Regions from separate parts of the Vagococcus martis genome, predicted to be linked through region 1. Evidence: riboswitches for the same ligand, from Rfam matches in the RefSeq annotation. Region 1 holds a riboswitch; the other holds the start of a gene.
What was found. A riboswitch is a leader RNA that binds a small molecule or an ion and turns the genes downstream of it on or off. The one in region 1 is predicted to bind lysine.
Positions count from the first base shown of each region.

Region 2: another riboswitch for lysine. It lies ahead of BW731_RS06280 (ABC transporter permease subunit); the one in region 1 lies ahead of BW731_RS07465 (aspartate kinase).

Region 1 covers NZ_MVAB01000001.1:1,538,043-1,544,261, forward strand. The annotation lists gene dapD (2,3,4,5-tetrahydropyridine-2,6-dicarboxylate N-acetyltransferase) at 1-391, opposite strand, end outside; gene dapB (4-hydroxy-tetrahydrodipicolinate reductase) at 407-1,126, opposite strand; gene dapA (4-hydroxy-tetrahydrodipicolinate synthase) at 1,130-2,008, opposite strand; gene BW731_RS07465 (aspartate kinase) at 2,027-3,229, opposite strand; lysine riboswitch at 3,302-3,479, opposite strand; gene BW731_RS07470 (hypothetical protein) at 3,631-4,260, shown strand; gene BW731_RS07475 (LPXTG cell wall anchor domain-containing protein) at 4,321-5,049, opposite strand; gene thiD (bifunctional hydroxymethylpyrimidine kinase/phosphomethylpyrimidine kinase) at 5,160-5,981, opposite strand; gene thiE (thiamine phosphate synthase) at 5,971-6,219, opposite strand, start outside.
Region 2 covers NZ_MVAB01000001.1:1,283,200-1,289,418, forward strand. The annotation lists gene BW731_RS06265 (linear amide C-N hydrolase) at 1-477, opposite strand, end outside; gene BW731_RS06270 (YxeA family protein) at 718-1,101, shown strand; gene BW731_RS06275 (amino acid ABC transporter ATP-binding protein) at 1,141-1,878, opposite strand; gene BW731_RS06280 (ABC transporter permease subunit) at 1,878-3,467, opposite strand; lysine riboswitch at 3,555-3,729, opposite strand; gene BW731_RS06285 (ISNCY family transposase) at 3,908-5,293, shown strand; gene BW731_RS06290 (EamA family transporter) at 5,499-6,219, shown strand, end outside.

The DNA.
Region 1 (6,219 bases):
CAATCATCGTTCCTTCGCCGACGACCGCCCCAATGTTAATAGTCGCTCCCATCATGACAACTGCACCATCTTTAATCACTGCATGCTCGCGGATAAATGAACCTGGTTCAATACGAGCATTTAATTTTGTTTGGTCAATCAGAGGAATAGCTGAATTACGTCTGTCATACTCAATCTCTACCTCTTTAAAAAGTGATTGATTCGCTTCATAAAAATCTTCCCACTCACTATAATCTGCAAAAATTGTTTTCGAGCATTTGCAGCCAAATACTTTAAAACTTTCAGGAAATTCGACTCCTTTAAATTCTCCATTCGCGTAAACTTTTACTGGTGTTTGTTTTTTACTCTCACTAATATATCGAATAATTTCTTGTGCTGATTGTAATTCCAAAAATACCCCTTCTTTCTATAAGTTATCAAATGTATAAAATCCTGGTTGTTTGTGGACTAATTTTTCAGCCACATCTAAACTACCATTGGCAAAAATATCTTTACTCTGTGCTCGGTGAATAATTTGAATCGTTTCCTCTTCACCGGCAAATAGCACTTCATGTTCTCCAACAATCGAGCCACCACGAATCACACTAATGCCAATTTCATCAGCATCTCTTGGTGTATGGCGTTCATGTCTATCATAAACAGGATAAGAATCTTGTTTGATTTCTTTTATGGCATCATATAATTTAACGAGAGTGCCACTTGGTGCATCGACTTTTTTACGGTGATGCTTTTCTGTTAATTCGATATCAAAATTTTCAAGTAGCGGTACACTGTATTTTATAATTTCCGTCAAGACATGGACTCCGTAACTCATATTGGCACTAAAGAAAACTGGTGTTGTGTTTGATACAGCTTCTAATGACGCAATGATGTCTTCTTTTTGTCCAGTTGTTGCCACAACTAACGGGATTCCAACATTTTTTTTAATCATCGGTAAACTTAAGTTTGGATGGGAAAAATCAATCATGACATCTGCTTTAGGTAACTCATCTGTAACTTGAAACACTGGATAAGGATACTCTCCTTCAACAGGCGTCACAATCCCCACTACACGATGTCCTCGTTCACTAGCTAAGTGAGCTACTCGTTGATTCATTGCACCATAGCCAACTAATATAATATCCATAGATTACTCTCCTTTAAATGCATGATATGCTTGTTCGATCGGCACACGTGCATCGGCTTCTAGTTCGACCAATGGCAAACGAACTTCATCTTCAGCATACCCTAAATGATTAACCAAAGCCTTAATTGGCATTGGATTGATATCAACACTCAAACTGTTAATAAGTGGTAATATTTGTTCAAATAATTCTTTTGCCTCAACTGGATTTTCCTGGAATGTCGTATAAATTTCTTGAAATTCTTTTGGTGTAGCGTTAGCTAAAACAGAAATCACACCGTCTCCTCCACCTTCAAAAAACGGGATAATCGCGTCATCATTACCACTATAAATAGCAAAATCACTAGGCAATAATTCTTTACATTGACGTAAATATTCCATATCTCCAGTTGCATCTTTCAATGCCACAATATGTGGATTTTTTGCTAATTCAACTAACGTTTCAGGTTCAATTGTCATATTAGTTCGAGAAGGTACATTATACAAGATAACTGGTAACCCTACCGTATCTGCTATCAATGTGAAATGTTTGATTAAACCACGTTGACTTGTTTTATTGTAATAAGGTGTAATTAACATAATCGCATCAGCACCGGCTTCTTTTGCTTTTAAAGAATGTGATAGTGAAGCTTTTGTGTCATTGGTTCCTGTATTTGCGATAACTGGTACTCGTCCATTTGATACTTTAAGAGATGAACGAATTAAGTTAAGTCGTTCTTCTTCTGTTAATGTCGATCCTTCACCAGTTGTCCCATTAACAAACAACGCTTGAAGTCCTTCCTCGATTAAAAAATTTACATGTTTTTCAAATGTCGCATAATCTACCTCGTCATGACTAAATGGAGTGGTAATTGCAACAGCTGCACCTTTAAATAATGGGGCCATCATTCATTCTCCTCTCTTTTATAACCCAAACGCTTCGCATAATTTTTCAACTGCTAACACACCATTTGTCCGATCCACGACATAAGAAATACTAATTTCAGAGGTGGTTACTTGATAAAATTCAATATCATTTTCTAACAATGTCATAAATACTTTACTTGCAACACCAGACATATCTCGCATACCTGAACCAATCACAGATACTTTGACATAGTCTGATTTCACCACGTAATTTAGTTCGGTAAATTCTTTGTGTAACGTATCAAATATATGTTTTAATTCGACCGTATCTGTATCTTTCATCGTAAATGACAATTGCAACCCGTCTTCATTGACAATTTGAGAAATCATATCAATATTAATTTCTTCTTTTTCTAATAAATTAAACAATTGTTTCAATAAAGTGGCATCATTTTCTGGATAGCTAAATGTGACATAATGCATGTCTTTATCAAGCGCAACACCTGTGACTGCTTTTTTTTCTAAGATATCTTTTTGTGGCATAACCCAAGTCCCTCTTTCATCTGATAATGTTTGCCCTAAATAAATGGGTACATGATAATTTTTAGCAATTTCAACACTTCTTGTTTCCAGTACGCCAGCGCCTAACGCACTCATTTCCATCATTTCCTCAAAACTCACAACATCTATTCGTTTTGCTGGATACAATCGTGGGTCCGTACCATACACTCCCGCGACATCGGTATAAATTTCGCAAGATGTTTCTAAAGATGATGCAATGGCAACAGCTGTTGTGTCACTTCCTCCACGACCAAGCGTTGTTAACTCGCCATCTGCATTCATCCCTTGAAAACCCGCTACAACAACCACCTTATTTGAACAGAACGCTTTCTCAAAAGCTTCATTATCAACTTCTAGTATCTTACTCTTCATGTAATGCCCTTTTGTTTTTATCCCTGCTTGAAATCCTGTCATCGCTTTGGCCTTGACATCAAGCTCTTTTAGCGCAATAGCTAAGTAAGAAATTGTTTGTTGTTCTCCAGTAGTTAAAAGTAGGGCTAAATCATGTTGGTCTGGTTCCTTGGATAACAAATCAACATTTTTTAACAACTCATCTGTCGTTTTCCCCATCGCAGAAACAACGACAACTAATTCCTCACCCTTATTGGCACGATTTGCTAGGTATTTTGCAATGTTTTTAATTTTTGAAAAATCTCCGACCGATGTTCCACCAAATTTAATGACACTTCTTTTTGTCATTTTATTTTCCTCCTAATCGGCATCGAAAAATAAAAAAGACAAGTTCACAGGCATGAACTTGTCTTAACTATCTACAAGCGATGCACCCCATTATTTTTAAAATAATGACAGACTTATAGCTATTAACTACAAATCCAACACCTATACCAACTGCAATAGCATAGATATTTCGGCATATCACCCTTTCAGTAAAGTTATTTGCAGATTCCAAACTTTACCTACTAATGATCAATGCGCCTCATCTCTAACTTTTATTTAATTATTGTTTATGATTATAGCAAATCAATTCTCATATGACAAGTGTCATAATAAAAATTGTCTGAGAAAAAAATGAGAAGATAATTTAAATGTTATATCATCAACAAAATAATTTTTTATAGTATAATAAATAAAAAAAGGATGTGTCACTAATTATTCGAAAATTTTTTAAACTAAAAGTTCATATATGGGTTATTGTTTGCTTTGTAGCACTACTACTTGGAACGTGGGTTATTGGATTAATGTCAGGTAATAGTTCAATTTGGCATACAAAATCGAAAACATCTGAAACTCAAGTTGTCAATGCCATGACTAAACACAGTCAAGTGGCGATACTAGGACTGAGCGTGACAGATATTTACGATAAAAGTCAGGTGAAAACATTTTTAGGAATGGAAGTTCCTTTTAGTGAAAAAACAACATATGTCAAAGGAACTTTTGAAGCAAAATTAGGATTTGATGGCAATGTCGTCACGATACAAAAAGCACCTGGTTCACAAAACACATACAACATCACCATTCCCGAATTTATCGTGGTGGGGATTAGTAACCCAAGTTTTGAAGTAGTCAATAGTAAAGGTGACATTCTCAGTTTCGTTACTGAAGACATCGACACTCACGAGTTAGCAAACAACGCGATGAGTGATGATACATTAGTTAAATATATTGATATGAATAAAGAATGGTTAAAAGATCAAGCAACAGATTATTATCAAAGGCTATTAACCAGTATCGATCCAGAAGCCACACTATCTGTGACATTTTCAGAATAGTCATAAAAAGAGAGTCAGAACCAAAATGAACTGGTTGCGACTCTCTTTTTGTTTTAATTATTATGATTTTCGTTTTATCAATATAACAGTCATAAGTAATGACCCTACAGCTATTAACTGTAATCCAACATTTGATTGTTTTTCACCTGTTTTTGGTAAATTAGATGAGCTGTTTTTAGTATCAGATTTGGGTGTCGTTTTAACCGCTTGTGTCTGTTTAACACTGCTTGAACTTGAGCTAGTACTGCTTGTTGTATCTGTTGATTTATTCACTGTAGCTTCAATTTCTGCCCACAAATTATCTAACTCTTCGATTGTTGTACTTTTATCAATTTTTTCAATGAACTGATCAGCTTGTTTTTGTGTCAGTTTACCTGTTTTAACCAATAGCCCTAATTGATATTTTGTATTATAAACTTTTTCATCAAAACTACTTTGATATAAATCTTTATTTAATTTTGCTAAATCAAGGGCGTCAGAATAAACTAAAGTTACTTCTTTTATTGTTGTTGCTTTTTCTATACGCACTTGGAAATCTTCGTATTGAAACTGTGATAATTTCCCTTCATTTACCATATCAGTGATTAATAACGAAACATCTGATTTTGTGATAGCAAGACCATCTGGAATTGCTTCGCTTGTAGACTCTGTTGTCGTTTCAGTCGAATTAGTCGTCACTTGACTAATTGACTCACTTTCTTTTGTTTCTGTTGATGAATCAACAGCTTGACTAATATTACCAACCATTAATGTACTTATTAAAATACTACTCCAAATTAACTTTTTCATGTCAATTACCTCCTTAACAACAAAATATTACAACTTCGTTACTCCTTTGTAACATTATTGTAACATTTATTTGATAGTTCGGCAATAATAAACATCCATTTTAAAGTCTGTTAATCGATGATAATATCTTGAACTGGATTAGCCCAATGATTCGTTGGACCATGTCCATGTCCAACAAATATCTCTTGTTCTATCGCACCTTGAATAAAACTTTTCGCAATGTGTATAGCTTCTTTAACCGACTTTCCTTTTGCTATTTCAGCTGCTATGCATGATGAAAATGTATCGCCCGTCCCATGTGTTTTAATCGTTTCAATGCGTTTTGAACTCATCCAAAATGTCTCACCATTTTCTAGTAAGACAAAGTCTTTTGCCAAAATATCTGTTGAATGACCTCCCTTTATTACCACATTTTTGACACCCATTTCTTGTAAAACGTGTGCTGCTTGAATCATATCTTCGCTTGTTTTTATCTCTTGCTGAATTAATTCTTCTGCTTCTGGAATATTTGGGGTTAACACCGAAGCTAGTGGGAGTAACTCTTCTTTAATGCAATCTACCGCTTCTTTTTGTAATAGCGAATGCCCTCCTTTAGCAATCATCACAGGATCTACAATCAGTGGGCCAAAATCCACTTCTTTTAGTTTTTGAACAACGATTTGAACATGTTCTTTATCGGCAAGCATCCCTGTTTTACATGCTCGAATACGAAAGTCAGCTGCCAAAGAATCAAATTGTTCCGCAACAAAGTCACATGGTATCGGTAAACTACTTTGTACACCTAATGTATTTTGTGCAGTCAAGGCAACGACAATACTCATGCCAAAAACATCTCTTGCTTGAAATGTCTTTAAGTCTGCTTGGATTCCTGCTCCACCACCTGAATCACTTCCGGCAATGGTTACTACTTGAGGGGTTTGGTTAACGGTCATGATGATTTTTCTCCTTTATACTTACAATCTGTTTCTTTAAGGCTTGTGTTTTTTTCGCTACATCATCAGCTTGCATAATGTCACTCACAATCGCGACACCTGAAATATCTGTATCACGTAATGCAGCCATATTTTCTTCTTTAATCCCGCCAATCGCGACAACTGGTAATTGTGCTGCGTGAATGATATCTTGCAAAACTGAGATATCCGTTGTTGGAGCATTTTCTTTCGTCGTTGT
Region 2 (6,219 bases), 250 kb from region 1:
AGTTGTATCAACGAATGTGTAGTGTAGAGGGAAATGAAGATTTTGACCTTTATAAACAAAAGGCTCATCGGCTAAAACAAATTCTTTATAATGTTCTTTAATTTCAGCTACAGTTTTAAAGTTTGATAAAATATATAAGACAAATTCTTCTGTTAGTAGTGGTTGTTTGCCATCATCAATAATGTCTTGAGTGTTTTTTGTCGTTGCTTCAACTAGAACTTGCATATCACCAACTAAGCCATGTTCATTCATACCATCATACATGACCGTTGTATACTTTGTCATAACACCTAAGACTGTGTATTTACTGGTCCAAGGAGAAACTTGGCTAGCTATATTGATGTGTTTTGGAACAGTTGCTAGTGTAATATCTAAATCTAATCCAGGATCTTCACCAAACATTGAAATATCTAAATCCATTGTGCGACCGAAAAAAATATCGCCATTTTTAGCAGTTAACGTGATATTTGTACACATTTAAAAAACCTCCTTTTTATGATTAGATATATAGTAAAGCTTTTATTGAAATAATACAAATGATAGCTCTTTTTTAATTGTTCATTTAAAGAAATAATAATATTTTTTTGTCTTTAAACTTACGTTTTTGTTAGGTTAAAGAGAGTCGTTTTAGTTATTTTAATCTAAAATACATGTTATTATTCATGTATAAATCTTTTTAGATTATATTGTTAATTAATTTGTTTATGAGGTGATAATATGGTAAAAAAAATTATTTTAGTAGTAGCTGTAATATTGGTCGTCGTTTGTGGGTATAAAGGATATGAGTACTATAATATGACCTATAAAGGTGATATTGCCTATGCTAAAGTACCTGAAGTTGTTCCTACAGAGCAAGAGACAAAAGATGATACAGGAAAAGTCATTACTGGTAGTAAAACGTATCAATACGATTTTGATTTTGTAAAAGAAGATGGGACAATACAAAAAATGGATTATGAATTGAGTGGTGATAATGTGATCCCATTAAAACCAGGTTCATATATAAAAGCATCGATTAGTCAAAAAAGGGTAATTAGTGGACCAAATGATGTGTCAAAAAGTGATATTCCAAAGAATGTATTAGAAAAACTAGATAAATAAAAATAAGCTAGATTGAGTTGGCTCAATCTAGCTTATTTTTTATCCTTCTAAAATACGTTGTAAAAATTCTTTTGTACGAGCTTGTTCTGGATGTTGGAAAATTTTTTCCGGAGCACCTTCTTCAGCAACAACTCCTTGATCCATAAAAATGACACGATCAGATACTTCTTCGGCAAAAGCCATCTCATGCGTTACGATAATCATGGTTAATCCAGTCCCAGTTAACTCACGCATGATTTTTAATACTTCACCGACCATTTCAGGGTCAAGTGCTGAGGTTGGCTCATCGAATAGCATCACCTCAGGATCCATAGAGATGGCGCGAGCAATTGCGACACGTTGTTTTTGTCCACCAGATAATTGGCTAGGTTTAGCATGAGCAAAATCTTTCATCCCGACTTTATCTAAATTTTCAATCGCGATACGTTCTGCTTCTTCTCGTGAGCGTTTTAATACTTTTACTTGTCCAACAATGCAGTTATTTAAGACATCGTGATTTTCAAATAGATTGAACTGTTGAAATACCATTCCAACATGAGCACGATATTTTGGTAAGTTATAACCAGGAGCAAGGATATTGTCACCTTTGAAAAGTAATTCCCCACCAGTTGGTTCTTCTAATAAATTAATGCAACGAAGTAAAGTTGATTTACCTGAACCAGATGGCCCGATAATCGTTACAACTTCACCATCTTTTACAGATAGATTAATGTCTTTTAATACTTCATGATTGCCGTATTGTTTTTGTAAATGATTGATTTGGATTAAGTCTGTCATTATTTGTCATCCTTTCTTTCTAAAATAGCTGTTTGCATTTGATTAGCATAAGGTGCGTATTCACCAGTACCATCCATACGTTTTTCAACAAATCGTAAAATACGCGTTACAGTAAAGGTCATAACAAAGTAAATCACACAAACAACAAAGAAGGTATCAAAGAATCTAAAGTTACTTCCAGCGACTGTTTTTGCTTGGAAGAATAATTCGGTTACTGCAATCACATTTAATACAGAAGTATCTTTGATGTTAATGACAAATTCATTCCCCATAGCAGGTAGAATATTTCTAAATACTTGTGGAATCACGACGTTGACCATTGTTTGACCGTGTGTCATTCCAATAGCAGATGCTGCTTCAAATTGTCCTTTATCAACCGAGAAGATACCACCACGAACGATTTCTGTCATGTAAGCCCCAGTATTGATTGATACAATAAATAATGCTGCTGCAAGAGGATTCATATCAATCCCAAATGCTTGAGAAGAACCATAGTAAATCACCATCGCTTGAACGATCATTGGCGTTCCTCTAAAAATTTCGATATAAATAGAAAATAGAGTGTTTAATAATTTAAATAATACTTTGTTCACCATACTTTTTGGCGTTGGGATGGTTCTAAATAAGCCAATTCCTAATCCGATGAATGTTCCAACAATTGTCCCGATAAGTGAGATTAAAAGCGTTACTCCAGCACCTTTTAAGAACATTTGCCAGTTTTCTTTGACGATTTTGACAATCCAATTTTCATTTGATTGTGAGTCAGGTTGTTCACTAATGGCAATATCCATAAAATTGTCTCGTTCAGTTTGATTTATTCCGGCTAAAATGTCATTAATTTTTGCGATATCTTGACTGCCTTTTTTAACACCGATAGAAACAGATGTATCATCACGATTTGTTTTAAATCCTTGGCCATCTTTAAAATCAATCATTTTAAAATTAGGATTCACTTTTTGGGCGGTGATTCCCTCAGGTTTTTCTGAAACATAGGCATCAATTTTTCCGGATTGAAGTGCCACACGCATAGCAGAAAAATCATCCATGGCAGTTTGTTTTGAGACACCTTCGATTTGATCAATCACAGAATAGTGAAATGTATTTAATTGGGCAGTCACTTTTGCCCCTTCAAAATCTTTCAGACTTTTGGCATTGGCATATTTTCCATCTTTTGCAACGACTAAGACTAAGTTTGAGTGATAATAGTCATTGGTAAAGTCGATGGTTTTTTTTCGTTCTTCAGTGGGAGACATACCAGCGATAATAGCATCTACTTTTCCAGAAGTTAAAGCAGGAGCTAAACCGTCCCAAGCTGTTTTGTAAATGACCAGTTCTTTTCCTAAGCCTTCAGCAACACGTTTTGCGATCATGACATCATAGCCGTTTGCGTACTCGCTTCCTCCTTGGATTTTAACAGCGCCATTGTTGTCATTTTGTTGTGTCCAGTTGAATGGAGGATATCCAGCTTCCATTCCTACGACAAATTTATCATCATTTGCCTCCACTTTTGGTGTCAGCATGATTAGGCTAATAAACATAAATAATAGTGCAATAAGGACATGATTGGTCGAACGATTGTTTGTTTGCATGATAATTCTCCTTTTGTTTTAGATAAATAAAAAAGCAACCTCGTAAATAGAGGTTGCTTGTTATGAAGTCAGATTAACAATAAGTTATCTAATCATAGCGCATCTTAGTTTTAACTAAGACAGTTCTATAGTTATTCACTATAGCCCCAACATGATAAGCGAGGAACTTTATCACATTTCGGCAATCTTCCCTGTGCATTAGTGTCAACGTAATCCTCTACTCGACTAATGTTATTGATAGACTGCAACCTCTAGATTTATAATATTCGGTTATTTTTTCTTAATATGTCTAACACTATATCATACCTTTTTCAAAAAGTCATGACTTTTCACGAAAATTTTATTTGACTATCATTCGAAAGTGATAATGTCCTAAGTAGGTCGAAAGACAAAATGTCCCAAAATGATAAAATAACTTTATGAAAAGGATAAATCTAACAATGAATGAAACCAAAAAGTATCAAGTTATTAAAGCTGTCGCTGAAAATAAAAAACAAAAAAAGAGAGCTAGTGTTGAACTTAATTTATCTATACGACAAATTAACCGTTTAGTGAAATCATACAGGGAAAATGGTAAATCAGCATTTGTCCATAAAAATCGAGGGAGAAAAAATAAGCACTCTGTGCCTGAAAAAGTAAAACAACAAATAATCACTAGTTATCAATCGTTTAGTATTAAACCAAATATTAAGCATTTTACTGAAATACTGAAAAACGACCATCATATCTGTTATACAGATACTACAATTAGAAGCATCCTGTACAAAGAAAAAATACTTTCACCAAAGGCTCAAAAAAAGACAAAAAGAAGACTCAAACAATTAATAAAGCAAGAAGGTCAACAAACCAAACAATCAGAGAACCTATTGGTTCCAAGAGCTGAAGACTACCTAGAACTCCCTGAAAAGACCCATCCTAGTCGACCTAGAAAAAAATACAAAGGAGAATTAATTCAATTAGATGCTAGTTCATATAATTGGTTTGGAAATCAAATAACTCATCTTCATTTAGCTATTGACGACGCATCAGGTAATATTGTTGGCGCTTATTTTGACCAACAGGAAACGCTCAATGGTTATTACCATGTTCTTCATCAAATTCTGACAAAACAAGGGATTCCTGCCACTTTTCTAACAGATAAACGAACCGTCTTTGAGTACAACAGAAAATCAACAAAAGCTGTAGAAGAAGATACGTTCACGCAGTTTGGGTTTGCTTGTCATCAATTAGGTATTGACATAAAAACATCCTCTATTCCTCAAGCAAAAGGTCGTGTAGAACGTTTAAATGGGACAGTGCAATCAAGATTGCCTGTTGATCTTGAGATAGCAAATATACATTCTATAGAGGAGGCTAATCAATTTCTATCTGTATGGATTCGAAAGTTTAATCGACAATTTGGTCACAAAACTGCAGAAAGTGTTTATGAAACTTCTCCTACAACAGCTGAAATTAATTTATTACTAGCTACTGTCTCTCATCGTATAGTCGATAATGGCCATCATATTAAGTATCAAAATAAATTTTATCTTCCAACGGAAGGTGGTAGCGACAAATATTTTACAAGGAAAACGAAAGCATTAATTATAAAAGCTTTTAACGGGGAGATTTATGTTAATATAGCAGAAAAAATTTATCCTACTAGACGATTAAAAAACCACGAGACCTATTCAAAAGAGTTTGATGGGGTTTCTTCAGATATAAAAAAAGAAAGACGCAAGTACATTCCACCACAGTCACATCCGTGGAAACTTGAGTCTTTCAAAAGGTATCTTCAAAGTATTGACCGTACTATCGAAGAATATGAGGCTGAAAAAACAGCCTGAAACAAAAAGTACCTTATTTTACCAATAATGGTCACATTAGTGCAAGTTTTACGCAGTAAAGATTGCGCTAATGTGAGCCCTCATTTTGGGACATTTTTATTTTCGATTGACAGACTTTTCACGAAAATTTTATTTGACCAAGTCACGTTAATTCGTTATTTTTAGACAAGTAAGTATGATAGAAAAATTGAGGGAGACGAAAAATATGTGGTTTATGTCAGCGCTGGTAGCTGTCTTTGCATGGGGGACAGCAGATTTATTTTATAAACTGGGAAACAATGAAAAAGATAAGTATAGTGCACAAAAAACAGTGGTCATTGTGGGATTGGTGATGGGACTTCATGCCTTTTTCTACTATTATTTGTATTTGGGTGTGAGTTTTGAATGGAAAAATTTATTGATTTATTTACCTGTGTCGTCCATGTATATTTTATCAATGGCGATCGGGTATGTGGGGCTTCGTTATATAGAGCTGAGTGTGTCTTCACCCATTAGTAACTCTTCAGGAGCGGTGTCAGCTTTATTAATGTATCTGATACTAGGAGCGAAAATGGTGTGGATTCAATTTATTGCTGTGGCAGTTATTTCAGTCGCTATTTTTATGTTGTCTGTTTATGAAAAGCAAGAAGTTGATCATGAGTTAAAAGTATCAGGCAATGTGGTCGATAAAAAATATCAGAAAAGTGCACTTGCGATTATTTTTCCAATACTTTACTGCGTGATTGATGGATTGGGGACATTTTTGGATGGGTATTATTTAGAGTATGCGGAAATTTTACCTGAAAACCAAGCCAACATGAGTTATGAATTTACTTTTTTAATCGTTGGGTTACTGATGTGGGGTTATTTACGAGTAGCTAAAGGAGAAAAAATTGATGTGTTTCATGAAAAGTATAAAGGTTTTGCGGCACTTTTTGAAACCTTGG